One region of the Thermophilibacter sp. ZX-H3 genome, then DNA from elsewhere that is predicted to be linked to it. Evidence: predicted binding sites of a transcription regulator. Region 1 holds the regulator's gene; the other holds the start of a gene.
What was found. The regulator NrdR, encoded in region 1, represses ribonucleotide reductase genes. The targets are predictions, from matches to a motif close to AAACACNATATATNGTGTTT.

Region 1 (9,179 bases):
AGCGCCTCGGCGGGCCCGTCGTCTCCGTCGACGCGATGCAGGTGTATCGCGGCATGGACGTGGGCACCGCCAAGACCCCCGTGGCGGAGCGCCGCGCGCCCCTGCTGATGGTCGACGTCGTCGACCCCCTCGAGGACTACTCCGTCAGGCTCTTCCAGAGAGATGCCCGAGCGTGCGTCGATGAGGCGCTGCGAAGGGGCGTCACCCCCGTGCTCGCGGGGGGCACGGGTCTCTACCTCGACGCCGTCATCGACGAGATGGAGTTCCCGTCCGGCGAGCGCGGGGCGGCCTCGCGCGAGCGCTACGAGGCGCTCGCGGCCGAGCGGGGCGCGGAGTGGCTCCATGCTCTGCTCGCGGGGCGCGACCCCGAGAGTGCCGCGCTCATCCACCCCAACAACGTGAGGCGCGTCGTCCGCGCGCTCGAGATGCTCGACGAGGGCGTCTCCTACGCCCGTCATCACGAGGGGCTCCGCCGCCGCGCGCTCCACTACGACGCGCGCATCTGGGGTCTCACGATGTCTCGGGAGCGCCTCTACGCCCGCATCGACGAGCGCGTGGACCGCATGGTCTCCCAGGGGCTCGTGGAGGAGGTCTCCGGGCTCGCGAGGCGCGGCCTCACCCCTGGGACGACGGCCGGGCAGGCGATCGGCTACAAGGAGGTCCTCGGCGCGCTCGCGGGCGAGATGACGCTCGACGAGGCGGTGGAGCTCGTGAAGCTCAGGAGCCGGCGCTACGCCAAGCGACAGCTGTCCTGGCTCAGGCGCGACGGCCGCGTGCGCTGGCTCGACCTCGACGACATCACGCCGGAGGCCGCCGCGCGGGTCATCGTCTCCGAGCTCGGGGGTGAGCCCCATGCCTCGATTTAGCCCGCTCTCGACGGCGCCCGTGCCGGAGCGCGCCATTCTCGTCGGCGTGGACCTCGGCAGGTCGGAGTGGTCCTGCGAGGAGTCCCTCGCCGAGCTCGCCCGCCTCGCCGAGACCGACGGGGCCGAGGTCGTCCATACCATGTACCAGCGCCTCGACGCCCCCGTGCCGCGGACGTTCATCGGGCGCGGCAAGGTCGAGGAGCTCTGCTCGCTCGTCCGCGAGCTCGGGGCCGACGTCGTCATCTTCGACGACGAGCTCACCCCCTCGCAGCAGGCGAACCTCGAGCGCGCGGTGGGGGAGCCCGTCAAGATCATCGACCGCACCGCGCTCATCCTCGACATTTTCGGCGTCCACGCCCGGACGCACGAGGGGCGGCTCCAGGTGCAGCTCGCCCAGCTCCAGTACGTCCTGCCGCGCCTTCGCGGCATGTGGAGCCACCTCGTGGGCGAGCAGACGAGGGGCGGCATCGGGAGCCGCTTCGGCCAGGGTGAGAGCCAGCTCGAGGTCGACCGCAGGCTCGTGAGGTCGCGCATCTCCACCCTTCGCCGCGAGCTCGAGCGGCTCGAGCGGCGCCGGGGCGTGCAGAGCAAGGCCCGCTGGGACTCCGGCGTCTGGCGGGTCGCGCTCGTCGGCTACACCAACGCGGGCAAGTCGACCCTGCTGAACCTCCTCACGGGCGCGAACGTCTACGCGAAGGACGAGCTCTTCGCGACGCTCGACCCCACGACGCGCTCGCTCGTGCTCGACGAGGGGAGAAAGGTCACCCTCACCGACACCGTCGGGTTCATCCAGAAGCTCCCGACGACGCTCGTCGAGTCCTTCAAGTCGACGCTTGCCGAGGTCCGCGCCGCCGACCTCGTCCTTCTCGTCGTCGACGCCTCGGACCCCCACCGAGAGCTCGAGATCGATGCCGTCCGCTCCGTGCTGGATGACATCGGCGCGTCTGGGATCAGGAGCGTCACCGTCCTCAACAAGTGCGACCTCCTCGACCAGGAGGGGCTGCGCGAGGCGGGTGCGGCCCATCCCGACGCCGTTGCCATCTCCGCCCGCACCGGCTGGGGCGTGCGGGGGCTGCTCTATAGGATCGCGCGGGAGGCCGCCGAGGGAAGCGTCACCATGAGCGTGCTCGTGCCCTACGACAAGGGCCTGCTCATGAAGATGGTCCACGAGCGATGCCAGGTCATGCGAGAGAGCTACGTCCAGGGCGGCCTCATGGCCACGGTCAAGGCCGACGAGCGCATGGCGCGCACGCTCGCACCGTACGAGGTGCTATCCGAAGACGAGCTCGAGGGCCTCGCAGAGGACGAGAAGGACGGGCTGGTGGATGACATAGACGGCCAGGGCATGCCTTCCGACGAAGTTGAGCGGGGCGACGCGTAGCCGGCGGGCCCAGCCGGGATAGCCCCGCTCGGCCCAGGATGACCCCATCGCGGCCCCGGCGAGGTAGAGCATGAGATAGGGGAGGAGCGGGTAGTAGTCCCCCGAGGAGAAGGCGGGCCCGGGCAGCCCCAGCCAGGAGAGCCACTCGCTCCCATAGGCCCATTCAGGCAGGGCGACGCTCACGGGGCCGATGCCGACGAAGCCGCGCGGCAGGCCGAGCAGCGCGACGAAGGCGACGAGGAGGGCGGCCGCGGCGACGGGCCCGCGCGGGACGAGGCCTCCCGCCGCGAGCGCCCACGTGACGAGCGTGCAGGCGGCCATGCAGTAGATGATGCCGAACGATATGGGCGTATCGACCGACGCGACGCTCGTCACGACGAAGATGGCGAGCGCGACGGCCGCGTACTGCGCCCCCCGCCTCAGGTTGCTCCTTGAGAGCGGGAACATGCAGCCCGCGATAAAGACGAAGGTCCATGAGATGCTCGCCCGCCAGACGTCCTGGAGGGGAGGGGCGAACCACCCGAGGTCGAGGCCGTAGATGAAGCGCAGGTCATAGCAGAGGTGGAAGAGAACCATCGATATGACGGAAAGGCCGCGCGCCGCGTCGAAGGCCCCGATGCGACCGCCCTGCGGCCTGTCTGAGCCGCCCACCTACGAGATGGAGCGGATGAGGGCCGTCACCCTGCCGAGGATGACGGGGTCGTCGACGTAGATCGGGTCCATGCTGTCGTTCTCCGGCTGCAGCCGCACGCGGTCGCGCTCGCGGTAGAAGGTCTTCACCGTGGCGGAGTCGTCGATGAGGGCGACGACGATCTCACCGTTGTGCGCGTCGTGCTGCTCCTTCACGACGATGTAGTCACCGTCGAAGATCCCCGCGTTGATCATCGACTCCCCGCGCACGCGCAGGATGAAGGAGCTCGCGTCACCGACGATCGAGGTGGGGAGGGTGAGCGTCTCCTCGACGTTCTGCTCGGCGAGGATGGGCGTCCCGGCGGCGACGCGCCCGACGAGCGGCAGCGAGATGAGGTTGCGGTCGACGTCTTGGGAGACGCTCGCCTGCGGAACCTGCTCGTCCGTGGAGGACGCCTGCTTGTCCACGACCTCGATCGTGCGCGGCTTCTTGGAGTCCCTGCGGATGAGCCCGTGCTCCTCGAGCACCTTGAGATGCATGTGGACCGTCGAGGGCGAGGCGAGGCCCACGGCGGCACCGATCTCGCGCACCGAGGGCGGATAGCCGTGCTCGGTCGAGTAGGTGCGGATGAAGTCGTAGATGGCGAGCTGACGCTTGCCGAGCTTTCCACGTGTCATGTTGTGCCTCCTTGTCCTCCGTCATCCCATCATAGCCGATTTCGAGAAATTCGCAAACATTTGTTCGTCAAATCTCTTGACACGAACAATTGTACCACCATAATTGAGTACAGACGTTCCGGTAATTCCGAGGGGCCAATTATTGTCCGGCCCGTCCGATATAACCGTCCCAGCACACAGAACGAGAGGGGACACCATGAGCCACAACGCCTGCACCGCCGTCTACGCCTTCGAGGGCACCGCCGCGCTCGCTGCGCGTCCCGCACGCCGCCTCACCCTGGTCGAGGGAGGCCTTGGTCGCAGGCACGGAGCGCCGGTGCGGCGCGCGGGGGAGCTCGACGCGAGGCAGCTCGGCCTGGCCCTCGTCGCGGGCGTCGCCGTCGTGGCCGCCATCGTGCTCGGGTCCATCCTCTCCGACCTCGTCATATCGTCCTCGCGCGCCCGAGCCCTCGAGGGCGTCGCCACGACGACCGTCACGGTCTCGGAGGGCGACTCCCTCTGGGGCATCGCGGCCGAGCGCCCCGTCGACGGCGTCGAGACCGCGGACCTCGTGCGCTGGATCGCGGACGCCAACTCCCTCGATGACGCCTCGCTGCGGCCCGGCCAGTCCCTCGTCGTTCCTGCGAGGGGATAGCGGCCCTTCCTTTCCAACGCATTTCAAGACGGCCCGACCGCGGCATCTTTGTGCATTTTGTGATAACTTCACTAGGTGCCGTTTGCCGAGGAGGTTAGATGCGCTGTCCTAAATGCGGTTGCGAGGAGTCGAAGGTCGTCGACTCGAGGCCCTCGGAGAGCAATGACGCCATCAGGCGTCGACGAGAGTGCACGAGCTGCGGGTTCAGGTTCACCACGTACGAGCGCTGCGAGGAGGTCCCGCTCCTGGTCATCAAGCGCGACGGCCACAAGGAGCCCTTCGACCGGCAGAAGCTCATGCGCGGCCTCCTCACGGCCACAGTGAAGCGCGACGTCCCCATGAGCGCCCTCACGGGGCTCATCGACAACATCGAGTCCACGCTTCGCGACTCCGGCAGGACGGAGGTCACCTCAGCCGACCTGGGCAGCATGGTGCTCAAGCGCCTGGTCTCCATCGACAAGGTCGCCTACGTCCGCTTCGCCTCCGTGTACCGCGACTTCAAGGACGTCGACGAGTTCAGCGAGGAGCTGAGGAGCCTTAATGACTGACGACAGGATCGACCTTCCCATCAAGCGGCTCGACCCCACGGTCGAGCTGCCGACCTACGCCTACGAGGGGGACGCCGGGCTCGACCTCAGGGCCAACGAGGACGTGACGCTCGCCCCGCACGAGCGCCGGCTCGTCTCGACGGGCCTCGCCATCGCCATCCCGGAGGGCTACGCGGGCTTCGTGCAGCCCAGAAGCGGCCTTGCGCTGCGCGAGGGCCTCTCGATGGCGAACACCCCCGGCCTCATCGACGCCCACTACCGCGGCGAGCTCAAGGTCTGCGCCGTCAACCTCGACGACCGCAAGCCCATACGCATCGAGCGCGGCGAGCGCATCGCGCAGCTCGTCATCCAGCGCGTCCCCGTCGTCCGCCTCGTCGAGGTCGACGAGCTCGACGAGACCGACCGCGGCGCCGGCGGCTTCGGCTCGAGCGGCGTCTAGGCCCCGCGCATCAGGTTCCCCCGCCGCCCGTGCGGCGTCCGAACGCAGTGTACGTGTCACAACGGAAAGGGATGCATTACATGGAAAAGTTCTTCAAGGCCCAGCAGAGGGGGTCGAGCGTCGGACAGGAGCTTCGCGCCGGCCTGACGACGTTCCTCGCGATGGCGTACATCATCGCGGTGAACCCCTCGCTGCTCACCCAGGCGGGCATTCCCGCGACGGCAGCCGTCACCGCCACCTGCGTTGGCGCCGGCATCATGACGATCTGCATGGGCCTGTTCTCCAACCGCCCGCTCGCCTGCGCCTCCGGCATGGGCGTCAACGCCGTCTTCGCGTTCAGCCTGACCGCCATCGCGGGCGGTGACTGGCACGCCGCGAGCGCCGTCATCTTCATCGAGGGCATCGCGATCCTCATCCTTGTCCTCTGCGGCCTGCGCGAGGCCATCATGGACGCGATCCCCGTGTCCCTGCGCCACGCGATCTCTGTCGGCCTCGGCCTGTTCATCGCGATGATCGGCCTCAAGGACGGCGGCATCATCGTCGCCGACGAGTCCACGATGGTCGCCCTCGGCGACGTCTTCAGCCCGACCTTCCTCGTCGGCCTCATCTCCATCATCGCGACGATCGTGCTGTACGCCATGAACGTCAAGGGCTCGCTGCTGCTCGGCATCATCGTCGCCGTCGTCGCCGGCATCCCCCTCGGCGTCACGCAGCTTCCCGCCGGCATCGTGTCCGGCCTCGACTTCTCCTCCTTCGGCGCCCCGTTCCTCGCCGACGAGGCCGGAGTGATGGGCATCGCCAAGGTCGTCACCAACCCCACGCTGCTCGTCTTCGCGTTCTCCCTCATGATGTCCGACTTCTTCGACACCATGGGGACCGCGATGGCGGTGGCCAAGCAGGGTGAGTTCCTCGAGCCCGATGGCCGCGTCCAGAACATCAAGGAGATCCTGATCGTCGACTCCGCCGCCGCCGCGGTGGGCGGCCTGACCGGCGCCTCCTCGATCACCACGTTCGTCGAGTCCGCCTCCGGCGCTGCCGACGGCGGCCGCACCGGCCTCACCTCCGTCACCGCCGGCGTGCTGTTCATCATCGCCGCGTTCTTCTCGCCGCTCATCTCCATCGTCAACTCCGCCACCACCTGCGGCGCCCTCGTGTTCGTCGGCTTCCTCATGATGAGCGAGGTCGCGGAGATCGACTGGTCCGACCTCCTCGAGGGCCTGCCCGCCTTCCTCATCGTGGCCGGCGTCCCGATGACCTACTCGATCTCGAACGGCATCGGCTTCGGCTTCATCGCGTACGTGATCGTCGCCGCCGTCACCGGCCAGCTCAAGAAGGTCAAGCCGCTCATGTGGGTCGCTGCCGTCGCCTTCCTCGTCTACTTCCTCGTCGTCTAGCGCGAGGCGCCCCTGCGCGGGCCCGGGCACGGCGCCCGGGCCCGCTTTCTTGTACGCACGTCCCGAAGGGAGGTCTCATGAGCTCTCATGAGCGTGAGGTCATCGGCGTCGACGACCGCGTCTCGGTCGGCCGCGCCATTCCGCTCGGCATCCAGCACATGATGTCGATGTTCGGCTCGACGGTGCTCGTCCCGGTCCTCACCGGGCTCGACCCCAACGTCGCCATCATGTGCTCGGGCATCGGAACGATCTGCTACCTGCTGGTGACCGGCAACAAGATTCCGAGCTACCTCGGCAGCTCGTTCGCCTTCATCAGCCCCATCCTCGCCGTCGGCGCGACCAAGGGGCTTGACGCCGCCATGTCCGGCGTCATCGTCGCCGGCATGGTGTTCCTCGTCGTCGCCGGCATCATCCGCCTCGTGGGCACGGGCTGGCTCGACCGCTTCCTGCCGCCCGTCCTCGTCGCTTCGGTGATGGTCGTCATCGGCGTCGGCCTCTCCGCGACCGCGGCCGACATGGCCTTCATGACCGACCTGCCGGACGGCACGTCCGCGTTCTTCGGCGTCGGCGCCATCGTCGCCGCTGTGACGCTGGTCGCTGCCGTGGTCTTCTCGAGCATGGGCGGCATGTTCGGCACCATCCCCGTCCTTCTCGCCATCATCGTCGGGTATCTCGTCTCCATCCCCTTCGGCCTCGTCGACTTCTCGCCCGTCGCGCAGGCCGCCTGGGTCGGCCTGCCGAGCGTCTCGGCGCCGCGCTTCGACTGGGGCGCGGTCGCGCTCGTCGCCCCGGTCGCCGTCGTCGTGGTCATCGAGCACATCGGCCACCTGCTCGCGGTCGGCGAGATCGTGGGCAAGGACTATCGCTCCATGCTGCCGCGCTCGCTCGCCGGCGACGGCATCTCCACGATGATCTCCGGCTTCCTCGGCGGACCCCCGACGACCACCTATGCGGAGAACATCGGCGTCATGAGCGTGACCCGCGTCTACTCGACGCAGATCTTCTGGTACGCGGGCGGGTTCGCCCTCGTCATCGGCGGCTTCTGCCCCAAGCTTGCGGCGCTCATCCAGTCGATCCCGAGCCCGGTCATGGGCGGCGTGTCGCTCCTGCTCTTCGGCCTCATCGCGTCGAATGGCCTGCGCATGCTCGTCTCCAACCGCGTCGACTTCGACGTCAACCGCAACCTCATGATCGCGTCGGTCGTCATCATCCTCGGCGTGGGCATGGAGACCTCCGGCATCGCCATCCCCATCGGCGACTACACTCTTCCCGGCATGGCCACCTCGGCGCTGGCGGGCATCCTGCTCAACCTGATCCTTCCGGGCCGCCCGTCCGCGGAGGCGGACGACTAGGGTGAGCCGTCCCGCATATTTCGTTGACGAGAGGGTGGTTCGCTATATGTGGGCCGCCCTCTCTCATTTTGGCGTTGCAGCGGGGGAGCATGGGGTACCATCAGAGAAAGGAAGTCAGGAGCAGGGGAGGAGCCCGCATCATGGAAGCAACTCAGAAGGACCTTGTCATCGTGGGCGGGGGGCCTGCCGGCCTCTCGGCCGCCATCTACGCGAGCCGCTCGCTTCTCGATGCGGTGACGCTCGAGCGGGAGGCCCTCGGCGGTCAGGTCATCCTCACGAGCGAGGTCGACAACTACCCGGGCGTCCCGCACGCGGACGGATACGGCCTCACGGAGGCCATGCGGGAGCAGGCGGAGGGCCTTGGGGCGGACATCAGGATGGAGCCCGTCGAGTCGCTTGAGCGAGACGCCGAGACCGGCCGCTTCCTGGTCCGCACGCCGTCGGCCGCGTATGATGCCGCCTCCGTCATCGTCTCCGCCGGCGCGCAGCCGCGCAAGGCCGGCTTCGATGGCGAGGACCGCTTCGCGGGGCACGGCGTCTCGTACTGCGCCACCTGCGACGGGATGTTCTATAGAGGCAAACAGGTGTTCGTAATCGGTGGGGGAAACTCGGCTGCCGAGGAGGCGCTCTTCCTGACGCGGTTCGCGAGCAAGGTCACCGTGGTCGTGCGCAAGAACCACCTGAGGGCGCAGGCATCCGTCGTGTCGGAGCTCGAGCGCAACGAGAAGGTCGAGCTGCGCCTCATGACGAGCATCGTCGAGGTCGACGGCGGCGAGCTCCCGTCGAGCGTCACGTTCCGCGACAACGCCACCGGCAAGACGCGCGTCGAGACCTATGAGGAGGGCTCGTTCGGGATCTTCGTCCTCGTGGGCCGCGTGCCCGAGTCGGGGCTTCTGAGGGGTCTCGTCGAGCTCGACGAGAGCGGCTATGCGGTGACGGACGAGCGCATGGCCACGACGACCCCGGGGCTCTTCGTGGCGGGCGACGTGAGGCGAAAGCCGCTCAGGCAGATTGTCACGGCGGCCTCGGACGGCGCCATCGCCGCGACGAGCGTCGCTGCGTACCTGGGATATCCCGTCGAGGGGTGACGCCATCTCACGGGTTCTCGGACCGTCGTCTCGGACACCACGTCGAGGCGGCGGTCCTCTTCTCTTTCTGCAGTTTCTAAAACCGTGATAATATATCTTATGTAAAGTATCGATAACGGGAAAAATCCCCCATCAGAGGACGCGCTGCGAGGACATGAGGCGGAGCTTG
Region 2 (9,179 bases), on a different contig from region 1:
GGTCCGACGAATGATCGCGGAGTCGACGAGGTTCTTCATGCCCGTGCCGAAGAAGCTGTTCATGAACGCGGCGCGCAGCACCTCCACGTCATCCTCGCCAAGGACGTTGAGGTGGCGCTCGAGGACGACGCGGTCCTCGGTGAGCGTGCCGGTCTTATCGCAGCAGAGAACGTCAACGGCTCCGAGGTCGCTTATCGCGTCGAGCCGCTTGACGATGACCTTGTCGCGCGAGAGGTCGACCGCCCCTTTGCCCAGGCAGCAGGTGACGAGCACGGGAAGCATCTCCGGCGTGAGCCCCACGGCTACGGAGAGGGAGAAGAGCAGGGCGTCCACCCAGTCCCCCGTGGTAACCCCCGAGATGAGTGCGACGACGGGAACCATGACGAGCATGAGGCCCACGAGCAGGCGGCTCGTTGTTGCGACGCCCTCGCCGGACGCCGTTGCGCGGTCGCGCGCGACGCTCGATGAGAGCTCCGTCGCGGCCTGCCCGATGAGGGTGGACGTGCCCGTGGCCACCACGACGCCGACCCCGCTGCCAGAGATCACGCTACTCCCCAGGAAGAGGAGGTCGTCGAGATCGGTCACCGCGGCGTCGGAGGGAATCGGGCCGTCGAGCTCGTGGTGCTTCTCGACATCCAGGGACTCGCCCGTGAGGGCGGACTGGCTTACGAAGAGATCCCGCGAGGCAATGAGGCGCAGGTCGGCGGGAACGAGGCTCCCGGAGGAGAGATGGACGACGTCGCCCACCACCACCTCGTCAAGCGACACCTCCACGCGGCCGACGTCCGCGCGCTCGACGGTGCAGGTGGTCTCGATCATCTCGGCGAGCGCCGCGGCGGCGTTGTCGCTGCGCTCGCCCTGGACGAGTCTCAGCATGCCTGAGACCAGCACCATGACGGCGATGATGGCGGGCGTGGTGAGGTCGCGCGCCCCGGACGTGGCAAAGACCCAGTCCGTGAGCACGGAGACGATGGCGATAAGGACGAGGATGCCCGTGAAGGGGTCAAGGAACGCGGCGGCTGCGCGCCGGGGGAGCGACGGCCGCTCGGCGTGGCCGAGGCGGTTCTCGCCCCAGAAGGCGCGCATGGTCTCCACCTCGTCAGGGGAGAGGCCGCCATCGCGGGTGCCGAGCTCGTCGAGCAGGCGGGCGGGCGACGCTTTCGCCACGTGGCGCAGCCAGTCCGATCCGGCGGCGTTTGGGGTGGGGCTGTTGACGGTACGGGCGCGTGCGAGGGCACGCGAGAAGAGGGTGGCCAGCAGCATGGTGCCACCTCACAATCCCGGGATACGAGAAGGGCCGCTCACGCGGCCCGTGGGAGTGCTTCTTGAGCGTGCGCTACGCGCGTCGGCGCCAGCCGTCCCGACCGGCAGGCGCCTCTCCCATGGACCTTGGTGCATCGTGACTGTGACTATCGCTCATGGGAAAACCACCTCCCTTGGGTCTGGGCGCGTGCCCGTCTCTCCTAGCTCTGGTCAGTATGCCCGATTTCTCCGCGCCTCACAAGGAGGGGCGGTGAGACAGGGCCGTGCAGAGGGGACAGGCACTTTCGCACGGGCATGCCCGTGCGAAAGTGCCTGTCCCCTCTGCACGGTCAGCCTGACGCCGGTGGCACGAGCCTGACGCCGGTCCCCCCGCACGGCTACATCGTGTGCGTGGAGAAGATCGGCTCGTCCTCCCACCAGACGACGTCGTCGCCGGGCGCCTCGAGCGTGGCGGGGACGTCGATGAGCCGCTGGTTGGACGAGCCGCGGAAGCGCAGCGTGATGTCGTGGAGGTCCTGCACGAAAGGCCCGTCCACGAGGACGTCCAGCGTGTCGAGCAGGCGGTCCGTCACGTCTCCGAGGTTCCAGGCGCCGCCGGGGCGCAGCTGGTCCCAGGTGTGGCCCGAGAAGAGCCAGATGGACTTGTCGCCCCCAAAGCGCTCGCGCACCGCCTCGAGAAAGCCCACGAGCCCCTGCTGGTTTTCCGGCTCCATCGGCTCGCCGCCCAAGATGGTGAGGCCGCCCACGTAGGGCACGTCGAGCGAGTCCATGATCTTCTCGGCAACCTCCTGGGTGAAGGGCTCTCCGGCGTCGAAGTCCCACGCCTCCTCGTTGAAGCAGTTGGGGCAGTGTAGGCGGCACCCGGAGACGAAGAGCGTGGTGCGCACGCCCGGTCCGTTTGCGATGTCGCAGTACTTGATGTTCGCGTAGTTCATGGGTGCTCGCCTTCCGATTCAAAGGGGCGGCGCTGGTCGTGGTCCGCCCGATACTCTTTCACGTGATCGATGCGCCCGTCCGAATCAAAGTGGATTCGAGAGATTCCGTCAAAGATGTAGCTCTCTTCCTCTGTGGCGGAAAACGTCCACGACACAAAGAAAGTCTCTCCATCCGAGTCGGACTCGACTGAGTGGATGTTCCACGCTGTGACCGTCTGGCGAGCAAGCATATGGTCAATCCAGCGGTGCAGCTCGTTGGTACCCACGTATACCGGACCGTAGCACTCCTCGTACACACAACCCAACGAGAAGAGTTTGTCAAAGCGCGAGAAGTCACGCCGCACCCACATGGCGAAGTACTCGGCGATGGCCTGCTCGAACGCATTGGCATTCAAAGACTTCAGGTCGCCTGGCATGGGATGTTCTTTCAGGAACCGGTCTACCGGAGTGGGGGCGCCAGGCGAGAAGAGCGTGTTCTCGGGAACGAGCTGACAGAAGAGCTCAACGATGCTGCGGTCTACGCGAGCTGGAAGAAGGCCGTCATCTTTGGGATCGAAGAGATGCTCGTGATGGGCAATTCGATTTCGACAGATGCCTATGGAACGAATCGCGGAGTCGAGCGTGGCACGGTTTGTGCCAGCTGGCCAAGCATGGTGCAGATAGGGAATCCAGAGCGCTCGCTCATGGGCCTTGTCAGTCAGGTGCGCCCAAAACCCAAAGGATAGGTTCGCAATCGTTGAGTCAGGGCCGAGCCTGCCTCTTGACCCGCGGCCTGCCTCCGCAATCAGACTTCGGTTAAGAGCGTTTGCATCAAACGGAACGCCCGCTCGCGTGCGTCGAGGTATGCTGACGTTGACGGGGGAGGATGAATCAAAAATCCAGTGGTCCTCGCCGTTCCAGCGCTCTCCTATGACACGGTCATAGGCGTTGCGAAGAGCGATCTCGAAGTGGCCGATGTCTTTCAGGAGGACGAGGCAAAGGTCGCTGTTCCATTCATAGAGGCGCATCGCCTCGTCTCTGTTGCCGTGGCGCCGGCTAAGATATGTTGCCAGCCGAGGTTCGGAGAGCCACTTTTCGATCCATGCGCTGCTGTCAGGGTTGCCGACCGTCGATTGATTCATGGCCCTCCCTCCTGGTCAATAGATACGAAAATGCCCCGGTGACATGGAAACCAGCGGTCATCACGGGGCTTGCGAGCTCAGTATAGCACCTTGCCCACCGAGAAGAACCGAAGGGACGCGGCCGGGCCAAGGTCCACGTGCCACACCTAGATAACGCTGCGCGCAGGACCCGAGGATACGGTCCCGCGCGCAGTTCTTGCGCAGCAAGCTGTTTGAGCACGGGGCCGTATCCTCGGGTCCCGCCGGACAGGCCTACAGGTGCAGCACGCGGTCCTTGATCTCCTCGGTGCGGCCCTGGTTCCAGAACTGGGTGCCGATGTAGCCGCACGTCCTTCTCGCCACGTTCATCTTGGACTGGTCGCGGTTGTGGCAGTGCGGGCACTCCCAGACGAGCTTGCCGTCGTCCTCCACGATCTGGATCTCTCCGTCGTAGCCGCACACCTGGCAGTAGTCGCTCTTGGTGTTGAGCTCGGCGTACATGATGTGGTCGTAGATGTACTGCATGACGGAGATGACGGCCTCGAGGTTGTCCTGCATGTCCGGCACCTCCACGTAGGAGATGGCGCCGCCGGGGGAGAGGCGCTGGAACTCGGACTCAAAGCGCAGCTTGGTGAAGGCGTCGATCGGCTCGGTCACGTGGACGTGGTAGCTGTTGGTGATGTAGCCCTTGTCCGTGATGCCCGGGATGATGCCAAAGCGGCGCTGCAGGCACTTGGCGAACTTGTAGGTCGTGGACTCGATCGGGGTGCCGTAGAGCGAGTAGTCGATGTTCTCGGCGGCCTTCCACTCGGCGCACTTGTCGTTCATGCGCTGCATGACGGCAAGCGCGAACGGCGTGGCCTCCTTGTCGGTGTGGCTGTGGCCGGTCATGGCCTTGACGCACTCGTAGAGGCCCGCGTAGCCGAGGCTGATCGTGGAGTAGCCGCCGTAGAGGAGCTTGTCGATCGTCTCGCCCTTCTTGAGGCGCGCGAGGGCGCCGTACTGCCAGAGGATCGGCGCGGCGTCGGAGGTGGTGCCGAGCAGGCGCTCGTGGCGGCAGCGCAGGCCGCGGTGGCAGAGCTCCAGGCGCTCGTCGAAGATCCTCCAGAACTCGTCCATGTCGCCCTTGGCGGAGAGCGCCACGTCAACGAGGTTGATCGTCACGACGCCCTGGTTGAAGCGGCCGTAGTACTTCGGCTTGCCCGGCTCCCAGTTGCCCGCGTTGGACACGTTGTCATAGCCGTTGCCCGAGCGGTCGGGCGTGAGGAAGGAGCGGCAGCCCATGCAGGTGTAGCAGTCGCCGTTGCCCTCGGTCTCGCCCTTGGAGAGCTTGAACTCCTTCATCTTCTTCTCGGAGATGTAGTCCGGCACCATGCGCTTGGCCGTGCACTTGGCCGCGAGCTTGGTGAGGTAGAAGTACGGGGTGCCCTCGCGGACGTTGTCCTCCTCGAGCACGTAGATGAGCTTCGGGAAGGCCGGGGTGATCCAGACGCCCTCCTCGTTCTTGACGCCCTGGTAGCGCTGGCGCAGCATCTCCTCGATGCACATGGCGAGGTCGGCCTTCTCGCGCTCGTTCTTGGCCTCGTTGAGGTACATGAAGACCGTGATGAACGGCGCCTGGCCGTTGGTGGTCATGAGGGTGACCACCTGGTACTGGATGGTCTGCACGCCGCGCGAGATCTCCTCGCGGACGCGACCCTCGACGATCTCGGAGATCTTCTCCTCGCCCGGATCAACGCCGATGGCCGCCATCTCGGCCTCCACCTGGCGGCGGATCTTCTGGCGCGAGACGTCGACGAAGGGTGCGAGGTGCGTGAGCGAGATGGACTGGCCGCCGTACTGGCAGGAGGCCACTTGGGCGATGATCTGCGTGGCGATGTTGCAGGCGGTGGAGAAGCTGTGCGGGCGCTCGATGAGCGTGCCGGAGATCACGGTGCCGTTCTGCAGCATGTCCTCGAGGTTCACGAGGTCGCAGTTGTGCATGTGCTGGGCGAAGTAGTCCGAGTCGTGGAAGTGGATGATGCCCTCGTTGTGGGCCTCGACGATGTCCGCGGGGAGCAGCTCGCGCATGGTGAGGTCCTTGGAGACCTCGCCGGCCATGTAGTCGCGCTGCACGGAGACGACCGTGGGGTTCTTGTTGGAGTTCTCCTGCTTGACCTCCTCGTTGTTGCACTCGATGAGGGCGAGGATCTTGTCGTCGGTCGTGTTCTTGTGGCGCTTCTGGTTCTGCACGTAGCGGTAGATGATGTACTTGCGGGCCACCTCGAAGTGGTGCAGGCCCATGAGCTGGTCCTCGACGAGGTCCTGGACCTCCTCGACGGTGACGGTGTGGCCGGCCTCCATGCACTCGTCGGTGACGTTCAAGGAGGCGAACTTGATCTCGCGCTCGGTGAGGCGCTCCTCCGCGGGGACCTCGCTGTTGGCGGCGCGGATGGCGTTCTCGATCTTGGAGATGTCGAAGGTGACCTCCGAGCCGTTGCGCTTGATGATCTTCATGGCCGTCCCTCTCGCTTTCCTCGTGGGCGCCGCCCAGCTCGGCGCGTATGTCCTCGTAGTTGTGCACGGACTACTATGGCACAACTGGTGGTGGTGTGGCATTAACAAAAACACAAGATATTGTTGACAACCAGTCGAAATGCTGTCGATAAGCCATATCCGTGCAGGTAGGCAAAACGCGTCAGGAAAAAGCATTGGCTCAAATTGACATTGATGTTTCTGTGAGCGGGACGGCGAGCGGCAGGCACCGGCCAAGGAGTAGAGTTCTCTGACAGAGGAGACGGGTGACGGGCGTCCCGGCGCCCCGTCACGAGAGCACGGGAGGGGCCACATGAATTTCTCCAGGCGACTTGACCTGTTCGGCGACGAGGTGTTCGCGGCGCTCAACGCGCGGCGGCGCGCGCTCGAGGCGGAGGGGCGGCGCGTGTACGACCTCTCCGTGGGCACGCCCGACTTCGAGCCGCCGGCGCATGTGGTCGAGGCGCTGCGCGAGAGCGCGGCGGACCCCGCCAACTGGAAGTACTCGCTGCACGACAAGGACGAGCTTCTCGCCGCCGTCTGCTCCTACTACGAGGACCGCTTCGGCGTGGCGGGCGTGACGCCCGACATGGTCATGAGCTGCCGCGGCACGCAGGAGGGCCTGGGCTACGTCTGCGCCGCGCTCGCCGACCCGGGCGAGGTCGGCCTCGTGCCCGACCCGTGCTATCCCGTCTTCCAGAACGCCACGCTGCTCGCCGGGGCCCGTCCCGCCTACTATCCGCTCACCGCCGAGCACGACTTCCTGCCGCGCCTCTCGGAGGTTCCGGCGGAGGTCGCCGACGCCGCCAAGTACCTGATCCTCTCGCTTCCCGCCAACCCCGTGGGCTCGGTGGGCACGCCGGAGGTCTACGAGGAGGCGATCGCCTTCGCCCGCGCGCACGACCTTGTCGTGATTCACGACAACGCGTACTCCGACATCGTCTTCGACGGCGAGCCGGGCGGATCCTTCCTGGCGTATCCCGGCGCGGCCGAGGTGGGCGTCGAGTTCCTCTCGCTCTCCAAGTCCTTCAACGTGACGGGGACGCGCCTGTCCTTCCTCGTGGGTCGCCCCGACGTGGTGGCGGCCGCGCGCAAGCTCCGCGGCCAGGTGGACTTTGGCATGTTCTACCCCGAGCAGGACGCTGCTATCGCGGCGCTCACGGGCCCGCGCGACTCCGTTGAGCACCAGCGCCTGCTCTACCAGGAGCGCCGCGACGCCCTCTGCGACGGCCTCGAGGCAATCGGCTGGGAGCGCCCCAACGCCCACGGCTCGATGTTCGTGTGGGCGCGCATCCCGGGCGGCGGGACCGACTCGATGGCCTTCGCGCTCGAGCTCATGGAGCGCTCCGGCGTGATCGTGACCCCGGGCGCGAGCTTTGGCCCCTCGGGCGAGGGCTATGTCCGCATGGCGCTCGTGATGCCGCCCGACGAGCTCCGCGAGGCCGTGGCCGCCATCGCCGCGGCGGGGATGTGACGCGCGTGGGCGAGAAGAGCCTCGGCCCCACGCCCGCCGCACGCGGTTCTTGGGCTACGCCGGCCCCGATCCGTGCCGCCTTCTTCGACGTGGACGGCACGATGCTCAGCCTCTCGCAGGACGCCGAGCCCGCCTCCACGCGCGAGGCCATCCGCCGGCTCGCCGAGGCGGGCGTCATGCCGATCCTGGCCACGGGGCGCACGCACTACCTGCTCGACAAGGTCGACCTCGCCGACTTCAAGGTGTTCGTGACCTTCAACGGCCAGCTCGTCGAGGTGGGCGGGCGCACGGTGCACTCCAACCCGCTCGACCCGCGCGACGTGGAGACGGCGGTGCGCCAGACGCAGGCCGGCCTCTACAACTGCCTCTTCATGGAGCGCGGCCGCATGTACGCGCACGCCGAGGACGACCGCCTGCGGGAGATGACCGAGCTCACGCACAACCACTACGAGGCGGGCGACGTCGAGCAGGCCCTCAGGAACGACGTCTACCAGCTGAACCTCTTCGTCGACCCCGGCGAGGAGCGCGTCCTTCTCGACCAGACGCGCCACTGCAAGGCCACGCGCTGGTCGGACGTCTTTGCCGACGTCATGCCGGACTCCGGCGGCAAGGACGTGGGCGTGCGGATCGTGATGGAGGAGCTGGGGCTTGCGCCCGAGGAGTGCGTGGCCTTCGGCGACGGCGGCAACGACGTGGACATGTTCCGCGCCGTGGGGACGTCCGTGGCCATGGGCAACGGCAACGACGAGGCGCTCGCCGCCGCGACGTACGTGACCGACCACGTCGACGACGACGGCATCTGGAACGCCTGCGCCCGCCTCGGCCTTCTGTAAAAAGGGGACGTGTTTTCTCTCTCAGAGAAAACGGGACAGGTCTTGGCGGGAGCGCGGAAACCTGTCCCAAATTTGCTGCAAGAAAAAACACGTCCCAAAATGACGGACAGAGAGGGGAGCTGGATGAACGGGATGGAGTTCAGGGACCTCGTGGCGGCGTCGCGGACCTATCGACGCTTCAGCGACCGCCAGGTGGGCAAGACGGTGCTCGAGGGGCTCGTCGACGCGGCGCGCCTCGCCCCGTGCGGCAACAACATGCAGGCGCTGCGCTTCCGCGTGGTCGGGGAGCGCGACGCGTGCGACGCCGTGTTCGGCCACCTGCGCTGGGCGGCGCTCTATCGGGACTGGGACGGGCCCGCCCCGGGGGAGCGCCCGCACGGCTACGTGATCATCTGCCTTCCCGCCCAGCTTGCGGACAATCCCGTCCGCCTCATCGACGTGGGCATCGCGGCGCAGACGATGGCGCTCGCCGCCTGTGCGCGGGGCCTCGGCTGCTGCATGATCCGCAGCTTCGACGCGGGCCTCGCCGAGGAGCTCGCGCTGCCGGAGGAGCTCGTGCCCGCCCTCGTGCTGGCCGTGGGCGGACGCGGCGAGAAGGTCCTGCTCGAGGGCCCGGACACCGAGCACGGCCTCGCCTACTGGCGCGAGCCCGACGGTACCCACTGCGTGCCCAAGCTGCGGCTGGAGGACCTGCTCGTCTAGAGGGCCGTGCCGACAGGGTCGCATAACCTGACAAAATCGGCGAGATTTAGCCAAAAATGTCGGGTTATGCGACCTGGGCTCCGCTACCTGGCTCCGTCCAGGCGCTCCTCGAGAACGGGCCAGAGCGCGATGGGCCCCAGTACGACCAGGGTGGCGAGCGTGGCGAGAAGGACGTAGAGCTGCTGGATCATCGAGGGCCCCTTTCTCCGGTTTGCTGGGACCATTGTCCGGCGCCGGTCGACGGGGTGCCATCGCGCAAGGTTGCGTGCGCCTTATGCTTTCGCAAGGTTTCGGCGAAGGGCCGCTCCGAGGCTAGATTCCCAGCGCGTCCAGGATGTCCGTGACGAGGGGCATGGCC

Region 2: the regulator NrdR is predicted to act here: its motif matches at 5,903-5,922, upstream of nrdD (anaerobic ribonucleoside-triphosphate reductase).

The regions. Positions count from the first base shown of each region.
Region 1 covers NZ_JBQXES010000016.1:47,866-57,044, reverse strand. The annotation lists gene miaA (tRNA (adenosine(37)-N6)-dimethylallyltransferase MiaA) at 1-866, shown strand, start outside; gene hflX (GTPase HflX) at 853-2,247, shown strand; gene ACULPM_RS07930 (heparan-alpha-glucosaminide N-acetyltransferase) at 2,137-2,898, opposite strand; gene lexA (transcriptional repressor LexA) at 2,899-3,555, opposite strand; gene ACULPM_RS07920 (LysM peptidoglycan-binding domain-containing protein) at 3,752-4,189, shown strand; gene nrdR (transcriptional regulator NrdR) at 4,288-4,737, shown strand; gene dut (dUTP diphosphatase) at 4,730-5,176, shown strand; gene ACULPM_RS07905 (NCS2 family permease) at 5,257-6,570, shown strand; gene ACULPM_RS07900 (uracil-xanthine permease family protein) at 6,648-7,922, shown strand; gene ACULPM_RS07895 (NAD(P)/FAD-dependent oxidoreductase) at 8,063-9,010, shown strand; gene ACULPM_RS07890 (ClC family H(+)/Cl(-) exchange transporter) at 9,143-9,179, opposite strand, start outside.
Region 2 covers NZ_JBQXES010000004.1:40,227-49,405, reverse strand. The annotation lists gene mgtA (magnesium-translocating P-type ATPase) at 1-1,263, opposite strand, end outside; gene nrdG (anaerobic ribonucleoside-triphosphate reductase activating protein) at 1,641-2,198, opposite strand; gene ACULPM_RS02735 (nuclear transport factor 2 family protein) at 2,195-3,319, opposite strand; gene nrdD (anaerobic ribonucleoside-triphosphate reductase) at 3,572-5,794, opposite strand; gene ACULPM_RS02725 (pyridoxal phosphate-dependent aminotransferase) at 6,126-7,286, shown strand; gene ACULPM_RS02720 (Cof-type HAD-IIB family hydrolase) at 7,292-8,119, shown strand; gene ACULPM_RS02715 (nitroreductase family protein) at 8,219-8,821, shown strand; gene ACULPM_RS02710 (helix-turn-helix domain-containing protein) at 9,134-9,179, opposite strand, start outside.